Regions from separate parts of the Pseudomonas sp. S2_E02 genome, predicted to be linked through region 2. Evidence: predicted binding sites of a transcription regulator. Region 2 holds the regulator's gene; the other holds the start of a gene.

What was found. The regulator sigma-54, encoded in region 2, starts transcription at its own class of promoters, with help from an activator protein. The targets are predictions, from matches to a motif close to ANTGGCATNNANNTTGCTNT.
Positions count from the first base shown of each region.
Region 1: the regulator sigma-54 is predicted to act here: its motif matches at 1,890-1,909, upstream of glnK (P-II family nitrogen regulator).

Region 1 is NZ_CP162761.1:4,275,781-4,283,895, forward strand. It holds gene AB4O01_RS19300 (ammonium transporter) at 1-1,311, opposite strand, end outside; gene glnK (P-II family nitrogen regulator) at 1,350-1,688, opposite strand; gene AB4O01_RS19310 (accessory factor UbiK family protein) at 2,102-2,362, shown strand; gene AB4O01_RS19315 (BRO-N domain-containing protein) at 2,722-3,249, shown strand; gene AB4O01_RS19320 (HigA family addiction module antitoxin) at 3,244-3,513, opposite strand; gene AB4O01_RS19325 (N-acetyltransferase) at 4,427-4,879, shown strand; gene AB4O01_RS19330 (hypothetical protein) at 4,914-5,084, shown strand; gene AB4O01_RS19335 (YifB family Mg chelatase-like AAA ATPase) at 5,256-6,749, shown strand; gene AB4O01_RS19340 (aldose 1-epimerase family protein) at 6,746-7,960, opposite strand.
Region 2 is NZ_CP162761.1:5,573,074-5,581,188, reverse strand. It holds gene mlaD (outer membrane lipid asymmetry maintenance protein MlaD) at 1-324, opposite strand, end outside; gene mlaE (lipid asymmetry maintenance ABC transporter permease subunit MlaE) at 324-1,121, opposite strand; gene AB4O01_RS24885 (ATP-binding cassette domain-containing protein) at 1,121-1,930, opposite strand; gene AB4O01_RS24880 (KpsF/GutQ family sugar-phosphate isomerase) at 2,206-3,180, shown strand; gene AB4O01_RS24875 (KdsC family phosphatase) at 3,180-3,704, shown strand; gene lptC (LPS export ABC transporter periplasmic protein LptC) at 3,713-4,285, shown strand; gene lptA (lipopolysaccharide transport periplasmic protein LptA) at 4,272-4,817, shown strand; gene lptB (LPS export ABC transporter ATP-binding protein) at 4,817-5,542, shown strand; gene AB4O01_RS24855 (RNA polymerase factor sigma-54) at 5,730-7,223, shown strand; gene hpf (ribosome hibernation-promoting factor, HPF/YfiA family) at 7,297-7,605, shown strand; gene ptsN (PTS IIA-like nitrogen regulatory protein PtsN) at 7,617-8,081, shown strand; gene rapZ (RNase adapter RapZ) at 8,084-8,115, shown strand, end outside.

The sequences.
Region 1 (8,115 bases), 1.3 Mb from region 2:
CTGTGCCAGATCGAGGCCGACCGATTCTTCTTCCTCGGTCACACGCAGACCCATCACAGCGTCCAGCACCTTGAGGATGATGAAGGTGACGATCGCGGTGTAGATCACCGTGAAGCCGACGCCTTTGCACTGAATCCACACTTGCGCGGCGATGTCGGTCACGGTGCCGAAACCACCCAGCGACGGAGCAGCGAATACGCCGGTGAGGATCGCGCCGAGGATACCGCCGATACCGTGTACGCCGAACGCGTCCAGGGAATCGTCATAACCGAGTTTGCGTTTAAGGGTGGTGGCGCAGAAGAAGCACACCACGCCTGCGGCCAGACCAATCACCAGTGCGCCCATCGGGCCCACGGTGCCGGCCGCCGGAGTAATCGCTACCAGACCGGCAACCACACCCGATGCGATACCCAGTGCGCTTGGCTTGCCGTGGGTGACCCACTCGGCAAACATCCAGCCCAGCGCGGCAGCAGCGGTAGCAATCTGAGTGACCAGCATAGCCATACCGGCAGTGCCGTTGGCCGCCGCAGCGGAACCGGCGTTGAAGCCGAACCAGCCGACCCACAGCATCGCCGCGCCCATCAGGGTGTAACCGAGGTTGTGCGGAGCCATCGGCGTGGTCGGGAAGCCTTTGCGCTTGCCCAATACCAGGCAGGCAATCAGACCAGCCACACCGGCGTTGATGTGCACCACGGTGCCGCCCGCGAAGTCGAGTACGCCCCAGTCCCACATCAGGCCGCCGTTGCCGGACCAGACCATGTGCGCGATCGGTGCATAAACCAGGGTGAACCAGACGCCCATGAAGATCAGCATCGCGGAGAACTTCATCCGCTCGGCGAACGCACCGACGATCAGCGCCGGGGTGATGATCGCGAAGGTCATCTGGAAGGTGATGAACACCGCCTCAGGGAACAGCGCCGCTGGGCCGGTCAGGCTCGACGGCGTGACACCGGCGAGGAACGCCTTGCCCATGCCGCCGAAGAACGAGTTGAAGTTGACGACGCCCTGCTCCATGCCGGTGGTGTCGAACGCAATGCTGTAGCCATAAATGACCCACAGGATGCTGATCAGACCGGTAATGGCGAAGCACTGCATCATCACGGAAAGAATGTTTTTCGAGCGAACCATGCCGCCGTAGAACAGCGCCAGGCCCGGGATGGTCATGAACAGCACGAGGGCTGTCGAGGTGAGCATCCAGGCAGTGTCGCCGGAATTGAGGACCGGGGCCGCCACTTCGTCTGCCGCCATTGCAAGGCTTGGCATTACGATGGACAACAGGGCTCCTAGCCCTGCGAATTTACGCAGAGTCATATTGTTTTCTCCTGGGGCGTTGGGGTTTGTGGCGGCGCTTAGATCGCGTCGGTATCGGTTTCGCCGGTACGGATGCGAATCGCCTGTTCCAGATTGACCACGAAGATCTTGCCGTCACCGATCTTGCCGGTGTTGGCCGCTTTGGTTATCGCCTCGATAACCCGATCCAGATCCTTGTCGTCGATGGCCACGTCGATTTTCACCTTGGGCAGAAAATCGACCACATATTCCGCGCCGCGATACAGCTCGGTGTGACCCTTCTGCCGGCCGAAGCCTTTGACTTCAGTAACGGTAATGCCCTGCACGCCGATTTCGGACAGCGACTCGCGCACGTCGTCCAACTTGAACGGCTTGATGATGGCAGTGACTAGCTTCATGAAACTCTCTCCCGAATTGGTGGACTTGCCCCAGGAAAACAAACCCGACTCAAGTCTAAGCGCAGTGCCTGGCTTTGTAACGCATCGTCGGCCTTACCTGCCCGACTGACGCCAGCTAACCGCTGCCGACGAAACTCCCCGCTCCGTCTGCCGCACTGCATTCGTCACAGCGACTGCATCAGTGCATGGGTCACTACCGACTAAGCAGAAAGCTTGCCATCTCGCCAAATTCCCCTGATTTCAATCCCTTGGCCGCTGCCACAGGCGTTAGCGCGAAAAAGGCCCGACGGTTACGCACAACAACGGTGCGTCGCCGCCCGCCCTCTTGCGCGAAAAGCGTGCATCCATGCCTACATCAGTGACTATAGACACTGCGTGATACACTGCCCGCCACTGTTTACAGGACACATTCCATGCTCGCGCCCAAAGACTTCCTCGACGCCCTGAGCGGCACCGCCTCCCGCCTGTTCAACGGCGACACCCCGCTGCCGAAAGCCGAAATCGAAAGCCAGTTCAAGATGCTGCTGCAGAGTGCCTTCAGCAAACTCGACCTGGTCAGCCGTGAAGAGTTTGATAGTCAGATGGTTGTGTTGGCGCGTACTCGCGCACGCCTTGAGAGCCTTGAAGCCAAGGTTGCCGAGATGGAAGCGAAGCTGACGCCGCCCGCGGAATAATCCGCGCCCCCTGTAGGAGCTGCCGAAGGCTGCGATCTTTTGATCTCCAGCCCTTCAACCATCCCGGCAACGTCCTACAACCTGAATGACCGCCGTCCGATTGCGCCGAAAAGCCCAGGTTTCTAAGCTCACCCGATGCTGAATGTTCAGCAGCGGGTTTGGCGACCCGAACAGCTTAAGGCGCACGACAACCATGATGGCGGCTACATTTACCGCCACATCGTTTCATGGCGGTTGTGCGTGGGAGACCTTCGGGTCTGCCGGGTTCCTTTTGCTCCGGTTCGCCAACCCGCGTACAACTGCCACCCAATCGTTTGGCGACGATTGAGGGCAGCCCCTTAAGCAAGAGGAACTGCTCAATGAATCAAGAAGAGACTTATCTGACCCCGCACATCTTTACCCGCCACAAACTCCCCCTCCACGCCCTCCTCATCCAGAACCAACCCTGGTTCTGCGCCCGAGACCTGAGTCGCCTGCTACACATCTACCTCAACGAACGCATGCTGCGAAAACTCGACCCCGACCAATACCAGACCCGCAAAACCCTGATCCACAATCAAATCGAAAACACCCTGCTGATCAGCGAATCCGGCATCTACGCCCTCCTCGTCTACCACTACTGCCCCGAATACCGAGCGCTACGCGAATGGCTCACCCACCAGGTCATCCCCACCCTGCGCGACGCCCAACACCCCACCACAAGCGAACGCCCACACCTGAGCCTGCTCAGTTGGCCGGACATGTCTTTGAGTTTGTTGCACTGGAATAACCAGCCGTGGATACGGCTGCAGGATGTGCCGTTGATGGTGGTGGAACGGGAACAGACCAAGCGCCCAATGACGGGGCCATGGTGGAAAAGGGCTTCGCGGATGCTGCAATCGCTATAAACCCGCATGCCGGAGCTGGACCCTGCGCAAATCGTAAGTCGATTGCAGATTCATCCAGAACTCAGGCGTAGTGTTGAGATGAGAGGCAAGGCTGATTGCCAGATCGGCGCAGATCCTGAGCTGGCATTTCACAAGCTTTTCGATCTCACTTTCGGGCCATTTCGTGGGCATGGCCAGATCCATGACAGTCATGCCCAACGGCTCCATGAATTCCTTACTCAGAACCTCGCCCGGATGAATCGGGCGCATACCATTGCGGTCCATTGTTCGCCTCCAGAGACTGCGTTGAGTGGCCAAACTGGAGCATCCGACTCCGCGATACAAGACCGTCGAAACCCTTTCGCCGACGTCCTACAACTATTAGGGCATTGCCCTACAAACATCAGAGTCTGCGCCCAGTTACGCAGCCCTTACGCATGTCATTACATTGGCAAACGAAATACGCCCATCAAAATGGAGGTATCTGTGAAGGATAAGAAGAGGAAGGAAAAGCTATTTCAGATTGTTGATTTGCACCTCGAAGCACTCCGTTTGGCTGGGGATATGTCAGCCAACCAACGGCGATTTATTGAAGTTGCTGTTACATGTGGGCCAGCGCTTGAGCCAAGCGGCGCGCTGGCCGGTAGAAGGTCCTGAGTGAAAAATAAAAAAGGCGTCCATAGGACGCCTTTTTTTGTTCGGAGGAATAGTCGCAGCGATTCTTTAGCTCCTGGCTTTACGGCCTTGGGTTCAGAATCCGACAGGCTAGCCCGTCGTCACTACTTCAGAGAAACCAGCTTTCTCTGCTGCCAAAAATGCGGGGGAGCTTTTGCTGGTGCCCAGTCCCGACGAATGCGCAGTTGCAGTCCTCGAACGTGAGGATCCTTCAGTACCGCTCAGGAGTCAAAGCTCATTTACGATCGAGAGCAGCGCAAAACCCTCATCCATGCCGGTATAAGGTATTGCCTCTCCGCCCTCTCACAATCTGAACTGGCCATCTCCAACGTCCTTCACTAACGCAAGCACAGTCCTACGAGGACCGTCCCCTACGTCTGATTACGTAAGCATCAATGCCTTCGATATCGTCTGCAAATTGATCCCACAGAACAAGACGATGCGAAGAAAAGGCAAAGGTACCGAACTTCGAAATCAGACACTCAAATCTGAATCCCGAAAACTCGCACATCAAACAATGTCCATGGACCCAGAAGCCCTGGCAGCTGGAGTTGATGCTCTATCACTCAGGATCGATCCGATTACTCCAGTAGCAATCAACGCATTCCACCAGTGGACCGGCCCCGTTGGGTATCCATGGGACGCTGTTTTGGACTGGAAGACCAAAGATGCAAAAGGGCTGGACTTGGCGTTCTGGTACGAAGAAGAACTGTGCGGACTGTGCTACGCAACGCCGCGAAGAAGCACGATCTGCATGAAAATCGTCCTTTTGCAGGGACACACCTGCAAGACGAATACCTTGCGGGGCTGGATCGCTCCGATGGCATTGCTGACAACAGAGTTCTACGCCCGGAAGCTGGGGTGCACACAAATCGAAGTACAAGAGCCAGATTCAGGTGCCATCCCTTACTATCAAACGCTGGGATTTTATTTTGATACAACCGGTCGCCTTGTCTTTCCATTGGACGACCAATAAGATCGAATCAAGCATCCCGGCACGTGAGGTGTTTATGAAGCAGAAGAAGCAGAAAACCCAACCGGCACGGGTTTCCAAACCGGGTACCGAGGAACTCGGTTTGCCGGACAGAGTTTCAGCCAGTCAGCGGCATTTTCTGAAAGTGGCCGCGACCTATGGCAAGGAAATGGAGCCCGATGGTTGGCTCGCCGGTGGTGGAACCTGAGTACCGCAAAAATGACCGCCAAACAGGCGGTTTTTTTATGCCTGAGGATTAGTGCCTTCAGCAACATCCAGTGAAAGTTCGCCCTTAAAACTGTCCGACCAACGCCCTCTCCCCAGACTACCCTTCAAAAACCCGCAGGAAGCGGCCCCCGATTCAGCTCAAGGAACGACCATGTCCCTCTCCATCGTCCACAGTCGCGCCCAGATTGGCGTGGAAGCCCCCGCTGTCACCGTCGAAGTCCATCTGGCCAACGGTCTGCCGTCGCTGACCATGGTCGGCCTGCCCGAGGCGGCGGTGAAGGAGAGCAAGGACCGGGTGCGCAGCGCGATCATCAATTCCGGGCTGCAGTTTCCGGCGCGGCGGATCACTTTGAATCTGGCGCCGGCGGATCTGCCCAAGGATGGCGGGCGGTTTGATCTGGCGATTGCCTTGGGGATTCTGTCGGCGAGTGTGCAGGTGCCGTGTCTGACGCTGGACGATGTGGAATGTCTGGGAGAGTTGGCATTGTCCGGCGCAGTAAGGGCGGTGCGCGGGGTTTTGCCGGCAGCATTGGCGGCGCGCAAGGCGGGGCGTGCGCTGGTGGTGCCGCGGGCGAATGCCGAAGAGGCCTGCCTGGCCTCGGGGTTGAAAGTGTTTGCGGTGGATCATTTACTGGAGGCGGTGGCGCATTTCAATGGGCATACGCCGGTTGAACCTTATGTCTCCGACGGGCTGATGCATGCCAGCAAGCCTTATCCCGACTTGAATGAAGTACAGGGGCAAGTGGCAGCGAAACGAGCGTTGCTGATTGCTGCTGCTGGTGCCCATAACTTGCTGTTCAGCGGGCCGCCGGGGACGGGTAAGACATTGTTGGCGAGTCGCCTGCCGGGGCTGTTGCCGCCGCTGGCCGAAAGTGAGGCACTTGAAGTGGCGGCGATTCAGTCCGTCGCCAGTGGCGCACCGCTGACCCATTGGCCGCAGCGTCCCTTCCGTCAACCGCACCACTCGGCATCCGGGCCGGCACTGGTCGGCGGCAGTTCGAAACCGCAACCCGGTGAGATTACCCTCGCCCACCATGGCGTGCTGTTTCTCGATGAGCTTCCGGAGTTTGATCGCAAGGTCTTGGAGGTTTTACGCGAGCCTTTGGAGTCGGGTCATATTGTGATTTCCCGAGCCAAGGATCGCGTACGTTTTCCCGCGCGCTTCCAATTGGTGGCGGCGATGAACCCGTGCCCCTGTGGATATCTTGGCGAGCCGAGCGGCAAGTGCTCGTGCACACCGGACATGGTGCAGCGCTATCGCAACAAGCTTTCGGGGCCGTTGTTGGATCGGATTGATCTGCACCTGACGGTGGCGCGGGAAGCGACGGCGTTGAACCCGCAGGTAAAGCCGGGAGAAGACAGCGCCAGCGCCGCAGCGTTGGTGGCCGAGGCGCGAGAACGGCAGCAAAAGCGTCAAGGCTGCGCCAATGCGTTTCTCGATCTGCCGGGATTGAAGCGACACTGCAAGTTATCCACAGTCGACGAAGCCTGGTTGGAGTCGGCCTGTGAGCGTTTAACGCTATCGCTGCGTTCCGCGCACCGGCTTCTCAAGGTCGCCCGCACGCTGGCAGACCTTGAGCAAGTCGATGCAATCAAGCGTGAGCACTTGGCCGAGGCGCTGCAATATCGGCCGGCGACACCTTAATGCTCGGTCAGATCCACCAGCGGCGTCTGCCGCACTTCAGTTTCGCGCCCAGACTGAATCTCGCTCACACGCTTCAAGGCGTTATCCACAGCACCTTTGTCCGCGAGCAGACTGTAGCTGATCTGGAACTGTTTTTGTTCTTTGGGCGCGATGGTCGGCACCAGATTCAGCGGACGCTGATAGCGACGGTTGTAGGAAAAACTGGTTCCCGGCTCCAGCCCGGTGACATAGCCCTGGCCTTGAGTGTCAGTGTTTTTCCACAGGGAGAACACCGGCAACTGCTGGGTATTGAAGCCAACGGAAACACCGAGGCTGCCCGCTTTGTTATGCAGAACAGTCAGGGTTTCGCCTTTGGCGTCGGCGTAAGGCACGACGTTGTAGACGGTTTCGTCATAGTCCTTGGTCGGCGCGCGATAGGTCTGCCAGTCCGCAAGATCACCCTTGGCCTTGTCGTTGAAAGGCGAGACCTGTTTTACCGGTGCAGCAAAACGGGCGCCTTGCTCGAGAAACGGCGTACTGAAGTTGCTGTGATACAGCGCCTGGTATTCCTTCGGATAATCACCGTTGTTGGTCAGCGTGTCATTGAGGGCGAAACGCGCAGTGCCGGGTTCGGTGACCAGCTCGGTGACGACCGAGAAATCGACTTTCTTGAACGCCTGCTCCTTCAGCTCGCCGCGCAGGCTGATGGCGTAGGGCGGCTTTTCATCGATGTGCAGGGTGACGGCGCTGGCCGGGATGTTGGCGGCGCGGCCGTGCAAGGTCAGCAGTTCGCCATTGTCGATGCCGGGATGGCCGACCCATTCGTAACCGCAGCGGGCGACCAGTTCATTGAAGCCCTCCAGCCAACCCAGCCCACCACGCCCGTTGAGCTCGATAAAGGCCGGGTTGACCACGTCCTTGACCGGCGAATCCCAACCCATCCGCACGTCGCCGACAGAAGCCTGCAAGACGTTCATGCCTCGGGTGGGCACCACCGAGAGTTTCATTGTGCCGTTATCGATATCAACAATGCTGACGCCTTCCTGCCGCCCACCGTGCAAGGTACGCAGGCTCACGGAGAAGGGTTTGGCGGTTTTCACGCCGAGCTGCTCACTGGTGATGGTCCAGTTTTGCGCGGGCTTGTTGGTATCGAGAAGGACGTAATCCCAAGCCATGGCGTGGGAAGCAGCAGAGAATGCGCCGAGGGCGACGGCGAGTTTGAGCGGGGTCATGGCAGCAGCCTTTATTGGAGTTGTGCCATTTTTATAGCGCTGCGGAAACGTTTCAGCAAGTGTAGCGGAGCTTGCGATCGTGTGATTTATCAAGAATTGGCATGGATGCATTCGCGAGCAAGCTCGCTCCCACAAGGTTTTCGGGTGTTCACACA
Region 2 (8,115 bases):
GCCCAGCAGACCAGCGGTCAGGATAGACGCTGTGGAGTCGGTCGGCAGGTTGTCGACCTTTTTATCCACTTGCAGGGTGACCCGACCGGTGAAGCTGTCGCGATCCAGATCGATCGCCGTGACCTTGCCGATGGTCACACCGGCCATGGTCACTTTGGCTCTGACCGTCAAACCGGCGATATTGTCAAAGTAGGCATAAAGTTTATAGGTGTCGGTGGTCGACGTCGGAGACAGACCACTGACCCGCAAAGCAAGCAGCAACAAGGCCAGGATCCCTGCCAGCAGGAACAGGCCGACACCGATTTCCAGGGTGCGGTTTTGCATCAGAAATCTCCAAACATCAAAGCGGTCAGAATAAAGTCCAGGCCGAGCACTGCCAGCGAGGCAAACACCACGGTCTTGGTGGTAGCACGACTGATACCCTCGGAAGTGGGCTCACAGTCATAGCCTTGGAATACGGCAATCCAGGTCACTACAAAGGCGAAAACAATACTTTTGATCACGCCATTGAGCACATCACTGGTGAAATTCACGCTGTTCTGCATGTTCGCCCAATAAGAGCCTTCATACACACCCAGCCAGTCGACAGCCACCCACGAGCCGCCCCAGATGCCTACCACGCTGAAAATCATCGCCAGCACCGGCAGAGAAATGAAGCCGGCCCACAGGCGCGGAGCAATGATGTACTTGAGCGGATCGACACCGATCATTTCCAGGCTGGACAGCTGTTCGGTGGACTTCATGTTGCCGATCTCGGCGGTCAGTGCCGAACCGGCACGACCGGCGAACAACAGCGCCGTCACCACCGGGCCGAGTTCACGCAGCAGGGTCAGCGCAACCATCTGCCCCACCGCCTGCTCCGAACCGTAGCTCGACAGAATGCTGAAACCCTGCAGCGCCAGCACCATGCCGATGAAGATCCCGGAAACAACAATGATCACCAGCGACATTACGCCGACCGAATGCAGTTGCTTGACCAGCAGGCCGAAGCCACCACTGATGCCACCGCGACCCAACAACGCGTGAAACAGAAACAGCGTCGCACGACCGAACACCGCGACGGCATCGATCGCCGCCTCGCCGAACCGGCGTACGCGTTCTATTAATGAAATTCTGCGCATCAGCGCTTCCCCAGAAGATCTGCGCGGTAATCCGTCGCTGGAAAATGGTACGGCACCGGGCCATCGGGATCGCCGGTCATGAACTGACGGATACGCGGCTCGTCCGAGTTCATCAACTCGTCCGGCGTACCCTGCCCCAGCACCTGACCATCACCGACGACATAGATGTAGTCGGCAATGCTCGCGGTTTCGGCCAGATCGTGGGACACCACGATACTGGTTATCCCCAGGGCATCGTTGAGCAGGCGGATCAGGCGGACCAGCACGCCCATGGCGATCGGGTCCTGCCCGACGAACGGTTCGTCGTACATGAGGATCTGCGGATCGAGCGCAATCGCTCGCGCCAGTGCGACGCGGCGCTTCATGCCACCGGACAGTTCGTCCGGCATCAGCTCGATGGCACCGCGCAGACCGACCGCCTGCAATTTGAGCAGGACGATGTCGCGGATCATTTCTTCCGGCAAATCAGTATGAACACGCAGGGGGAAAGCCACGTTCTCGAAAACATCGAGATCGGTGAACAGTGCGCCGCTTTGAAACAGCACACCCATGTGCTTTCGCGCATCGAACAGATCGCTGCGCGAAAGCGCAGGCAGGTTCTGGCCGTTGACCCAGACTTCGCCGCTGGCAGGGCGCAGTTGTGCCCCCATCAATCGCAGCAGCGTGGTCTTGCCACACCCGGAAGGTCCCATGATGCCGGTGACCTTGCCGCGCGGGATGCGAATATCGACGTTATTGAAAATGCTGCGCGCACCGCGCTTGAAGGAGACTCCCTTCAGCTCGACCGCGTAGGCGTTATCGGCACTCATCTAAACTCCTTGCGATGCAGCCTCTCACTCGGACGCCTGTCTTCACTTAAAAAGTACGTACATCCCGGGCAGGCCGAACTGGCGGCGAACTATATCACTGCAAAGGCTACGCGCCCAAGGCTTGTACCAGCCTGTGTTCGGCGATATGACAGGTGCGCAGGCTCTTTTCCCGGGTTTTGGTAACGAGTAATGACAAAGCACGACGAACTTGCGTGAGGCTTTGCAACATAACCGCTATAATCGCCGCCTTTTCATCGGGCTATACGATTTCTGACATGAGCCAATCCAGCGACCTGATTCAATCGGCACAACGCACCATCCAACTCGAAGTGGAAGCCGTACAAGGCTTGTTGCCCCATATCGACGCCGATTTCGTACGCGCTTGCGAGATGATTCTGGCCAGTAAAGGCCGTGTAGTCGTGGTTGGCATGGGCAAGTCCGGGCACATCGGCAACAAGATTGCAGCCACCCTGGCCAGCACCGGCACCCCGGCCTTTTTTGTCCACCCGGCCGAAGCCAGTCATGGCGACATGGGCATGATCACTCGTGACGATGTGATTCTGGCCCTGTCGAACTCCGGCTCGACCAATGAAATCGTAACCCTGCTGCCGTTGATCAAACGTCTGGGCATCCAGCTGATCAGCGTCACCGGCAACCCGCAATCGCCGCTGGCCAAGGCTGCCGAGGTCAATCTCAATGTTCATGTCGAGCATGAAGCCTGCCCGCTGAACCTGGCACCGACCTCGTCGACGACCGCAGCACTGGTCATGGGCGATGCGCTGGCCGTGGCACTGCTGGAAGCACGCGGCTTCACCGCCGAAGATTTCGCTTTCTCGCACCCGGGTGGCGCCCTCGGCCGTCGCCTGCTGCTGAAAGTGGAAAACGTCATGCACGCCGGACAAGAGTTGCCGCAAGTCCAACGCGGCACGCTGCTCAAGGACGCACTGATGGAAATGACCCGTAAAGGTCTGGGCATGACCGTCATCCTTGAAACCGACGGTAAACTCGCCGGGATCTTCACCGACGGCGACTTGCGCCGCACGCTGGATCGCAGCATCGACATCCGCAGCGCCACCATCGACCAGGTAATGACGGCCCACGGCAAGACTGCCCGCCCGGAAATGCTGGCCGCCGAAGCCCTGAAAATCATGGAAGATCACCGAATCAACGCATTGGTAGTCGTAGACGAGGAAGATCGCCCGGTCGGCGCCTTCAACCTCTCCGACCTGCTGCGCGCAGGAGTCATGTAATGAGCAACGATCTGCTGCAACGCGGCAAAGCGATCAAACTGGCGGTTTTCGACGTCGACGGCGTCCTCACCGACGGGCGCCTGTACTTCCTTGAAGACGGCAGCGAGTTCAAGACCTTCAACACCCTCGACGGTCAAGGCATCAAAATGCTGATGAACGCCGGCGTGCAGACCGCTATCATCAGCGGCCGCAAGACACCCGTCGTTGAACGTCGAGCGAAAAACCTGGGGATTCCCCACCTGTTTCAGGGCCGTGAAGACAAACTGGTCGTGCTCGACGGCCTGCTTGCGCAACTGGGCCTAAGCTATGAAGAAGTCGCCTACCTCGGTGACGATCTGCCCGACCTGCCGGTGATTCGCCGGGTAGGCTTGGGCATGGCCGTGGCCAACGCTGCCGATTTCGTCCGCGAACACGCCCATGGCGTTACCCGCGCCCGTGGTGGCGAAGGCGCCGCCCGCGAATTCTGCGAATTGATCCTGCGCGCCCAGGGCCGCCTCGATGCGGCCAACGCCGCGTACCTGTGAGCCAAACCATGTTCAGCAAAAAATTTCGTAACTTCCTGCTGTTCGGCTGCATCGCTGCGATTTTCGCAGCGGTCGGCTATTGGAATATCAGCCCGGAACGCTTTCTCGACAAACCACCGGTCACCTCGGTTGAAACGCCTATCGACTGGTATGCAACCAACACGCATACCCTGCAATACCTGCCGGATGGCAAGGTGCAGTATGAGATGACGTCCGAAAAAGCCGAGCACGTGAAGGCAACCGACGTCACGCTCGTGACCAAACCCGACCTGAACATGTATCGCGGAACAGAATTTCCGTGGCACGTTACCAGTGAGCGCGGTGAAGTGAACTCAGGCGGCACCGAAGTCGAACTGATCGACTCGGTACGCGTTGCGCGCACCGATGAAAAGAAGCGTGACATCCTGATCACGTCCACTCGCATGACCGTGTTCCCGCAGCAGGAATATGCGCAGACCGAGCAACCCGTTAGAATCGACGGCGCTGGCGGTGTATCGACTGGCGTTGGAATGAAAGCGTACCTGAAGGAAAGCAGGATACACCTGCTATCGAACGTAAGAGGACAGTATGAGGCTCGTTAAAACCCTCCCTATTTTGCTCAGTCTGGGCGCAGCACTGGGAAGCGTGAGCGCCTGGGCTCTGCCGAACGATCAGCAGCAACCTATCCGCATTCAGGCCGACGACGCCCAACTGGACGACAAGAACGGCATCGCCACCTATAAAGGTGATGTGATCATCACCCAAGGTTCGATGATCGTTAAAGGCAACACCGTCACCATGACTCGCGCGCCGAATGGAGATATCGACGTGGTGACCTCCGTGGGCAACCTGGCTTATTTCGAGCAGTTGCAAACCCAGGGCGACACCAAACCGGTTCAAGGCTACGGCGTGACGATTCAATACCATGCCCAGCAAAACCGCGTCGTGCTGATCGACAAGGCCAAGGTCGTCGACAAAGACGGCAACGTCACTCAGGGCGAGAAAATCGTCTACGACACCGTGAAGAAACTGGCCAGCGCTGGTCGCGCTACCGGCAGCAAGGTCACCGAAACGCGTCCGCGCATCGACATGGTGATCCAGCCGAAGAAGAAAACCGACGAGAAAACCCAGTAATGGCAACTCTGAAAGCTCAGCACCTGGCCAAGGCCTATAAAAGCCGCCAGGTCGTGCGTGACGTCAGCCTGTCGATCGACAGCGGCCAGATCGTCGGCCTGCTCGGCCCGAACGGTGCCGGCAAGACCACGTGCTTCTACATGATCGTCGGCCTGGTACAGGCCGATCAGGGTCGCGTGCTGATCGACGATCTGGACGTCAGCCACCAGCCGATGCACGGTCGCGCCAAGGCCGGTATCGGCTATCTGCCGCAAGAAGCGTCGATCTTCCGAAAACTGTCGGTGGCCGACAACATCATGGCCATCCTCGAGACCCGTCAGGAGCTCGACAAGGCCGGCCGTCGCAAGGAGCTGGAAAGCCTGCTGCAGGAATTCCACATCAGCCACATCCGCGACAACCTTGGCATGAGCCTGTCCGGTGGTGAACGTCGCCGGGTGGAAATCGCTCGCGCGCTGGCAACGGCACCGAAATTCATCCTGCTCGACGAACCGTTCGCCGGTGTCGATCCGATCTCGGTCGGCGACATCAAGCAGATCATCCACCACCTCAAGGCCAAGGGCATCGGTGTATTGATCACCGACCACAACGTCCGTGAGACGCTGGACATCTGCGAAACCGCTTACATCGTCAACGATGGTCAACTGATCGCCGAAGGCGATGCAGAAACCATCCTGGCCAACGATCTGGTCAAGGAAGTGTATCTGGGCCACGAGTTCCGCTTGTAAGCGTAACAGTGCCCGGTGCGCCGCCCGGGCGCTGTATCGATTCAAGCAGGAATTAATACGCTTTAATTGTTACAGCGCTCTAGGCAAACACTTCAGTTTCAGGCATATAATTTGCTTAAGTTTGGCGCCCCGGCGCCCTGTAGTGGATGGCGCATAGCGCCGGCGAATAAGGTGTTAAGCCCCTGCCATGAAACCATCGCTAGTCTTGAGAATGGGCCAGCAGCTGACGATGACACCGCAGCTGCAACAGGCCATCCGCCTGCTCCAATTGTCGACCCTGGATCTGCAACAGGAAATCCAGGAGGCTCTGGAATCCAATCCGATGCTCGAACGCCAGGAAGAAGGCGAAGACTTCGACAATTCCGACCCTATGGCCGACAACGCCGAACAGAAGCCCAACACCGAGATCCAGGAACCCTCGTATCAGGAAACCGCGCCGACGGTGGACAACCTGGAGGAAGGTGACTGGAGCGAGCGTATCCCCAACGAACTGCCGGTCGATACCGCCTGGGAAGACGTCTATCAGACCAGCGCCAGCAGCCTGCCCAGCAGCGATGACGACGAATGGGACTTCACCACCCGCACGTCCGCCGGCGAGAGCCTGCAAAGCCACCTGCTGTGGCAACTGAACCTGGCACCGATGTCCGACACCGATCGCCTGATCGCCGTCACCCTGATCGATTGCATCAACAATCAGGGCTACCTGGACGAAACCCTCGAAGAAATCCTCGAGGCGTTCGATCCGGAACTCGACATCGAACTCGATGAAATCGAAGCCGTCCTGCACCGCATTCAGCAATTCGAACCTGCTGGTATCGGCGCGCGCAACCTTAGTGAATGCCTGCTGCTGCAATTGCGTCAGCTACCCGCCAAGACGCCTTGGCTGGCTGAAGCGAAACGTTTGGTCAGCGATTACATCGACCTGCTCGGCAGCCGCGATTACAGCCAGTTGATGCGCCGCATGAAGCTCAAGGAAGACGAGCTGCGCCAGGTCATCGAACTGGTGCAAAGCCTCAATCCGCGCCCTGGCTCGCAAATCGAATCCACTGAAGCCGAATACGTTGTCCCTGACGTCATCGTGCGCAAGGACAACGAGCGCTGGCTGGTCGAGCTGAATCAGGAATCGGTGCCGCGTCTGCGCGTCAACGCCCAGTACGCCGGTTTCGTCCGCCGTGCCGACACCAGCGCCGACAACACCTTCATGCGCAATCAGTTGCAGGAAGCCCGCTGGTTCATCAAGAGCCTGCAGAGCCGCAACGAAACCCTGATGAAAGTAGCCACCCAGATCGTCGAGCATCAGCGCGGTTTTCTGGAGTACGGCGACGAGGCCATGAAACCGTTGGTTCTGCACGACATCGCTGAAGCGGTCGGCATGCACGAATCGACCATTTCCCGGGTGACCACACAGAAATTCATGCATACCCCGCGCGGTATTTATGAACTGAAATACTTTTTCTCCAGCCACGTCAGCACCTCCGAAGGCGGCGAATGCTCGTCCACGGCGATCCGCGCGATCATCAAAAAACTGGTTGCCGCGGAAAATCAGAAAAAGCCGTTGAGTGACAGCAAGATCGCTGGTTTACTGGAGGCACAAGGCATTCAGGTGGCTCGCCGCACCGTCGCCAAGTACCGCGAATCCCTCGGGATCGCGCCTTCGAGCGAACGCAAGCGGTTGATGTAAGCCACGTTACAGCGTTCCAGTGGCAGGCTATCCAGCCTGCCGCTTTATGCACTGGCAACGAAGGAGAAGCTGTATGCAAGTCAACATCAGTGGACACCAACTGGAAGTGACCCAACCTCTGCGTTCCTACATCGAGGAAAAACTCCAACGACTGGAGCGCCATTTCGACAAGATCACCAACGTGCAAGTCACGATGTGCGTCGAAAAGCTGAAGCAGAAAATCGAAGCCACCTTGCATATTCCCGGCGGAGAAGTGGTTGCCAATGCCGAGCATGACGACATGTATGCCGCCATTGACCTGCTGACCGACAAGCTGGATCGCCAACTCAAAAAGCATAAGGAAAAGACCCAAAGCCTCCTCCAGGGCGCGACCGGTCGATAACCCCCCATTCCATGATCCGACTTGAAAGTATCCTGACCCCCGGCCGTTCCCTCGTGAACGTGCCGGGCGGCAGTAAAAAGAAAGCCCTCGAACAAATTGCCAACCTGATCGCCCGCGAAGTGGCGGATCTGGAGATGCAAGATGTCTACGAGGCACTGATTGCCCGTGAAAAACTCGGTTCCACCGGTTTTGGTAACGGCATCGCCATTCCCCATTGCCGCCTCAAGGGTTGCACAGCACCGATCAGTGCGCTGATGCACCTTGATGCTCCGATTGATTTCGACGCCATTGACGGCGCACCGGTTGACCTGCTGTTTGTTTTGCTGGTCCCGGAGGCTGCCACCGATGCGCACCTGGAGCTGCTGCGCCAGATCGCCAGCATGCTCGATCGCAAGGAAGTGCGTGAAAAACTGCGCAGCGCTCCAAGCAATGAAGCGTTGTATCAGGTTGTCCTGGACGAGCAGAACGGGCACTAATCATGCGCTTGATCATCGTCAGCGGCCGTTCCGG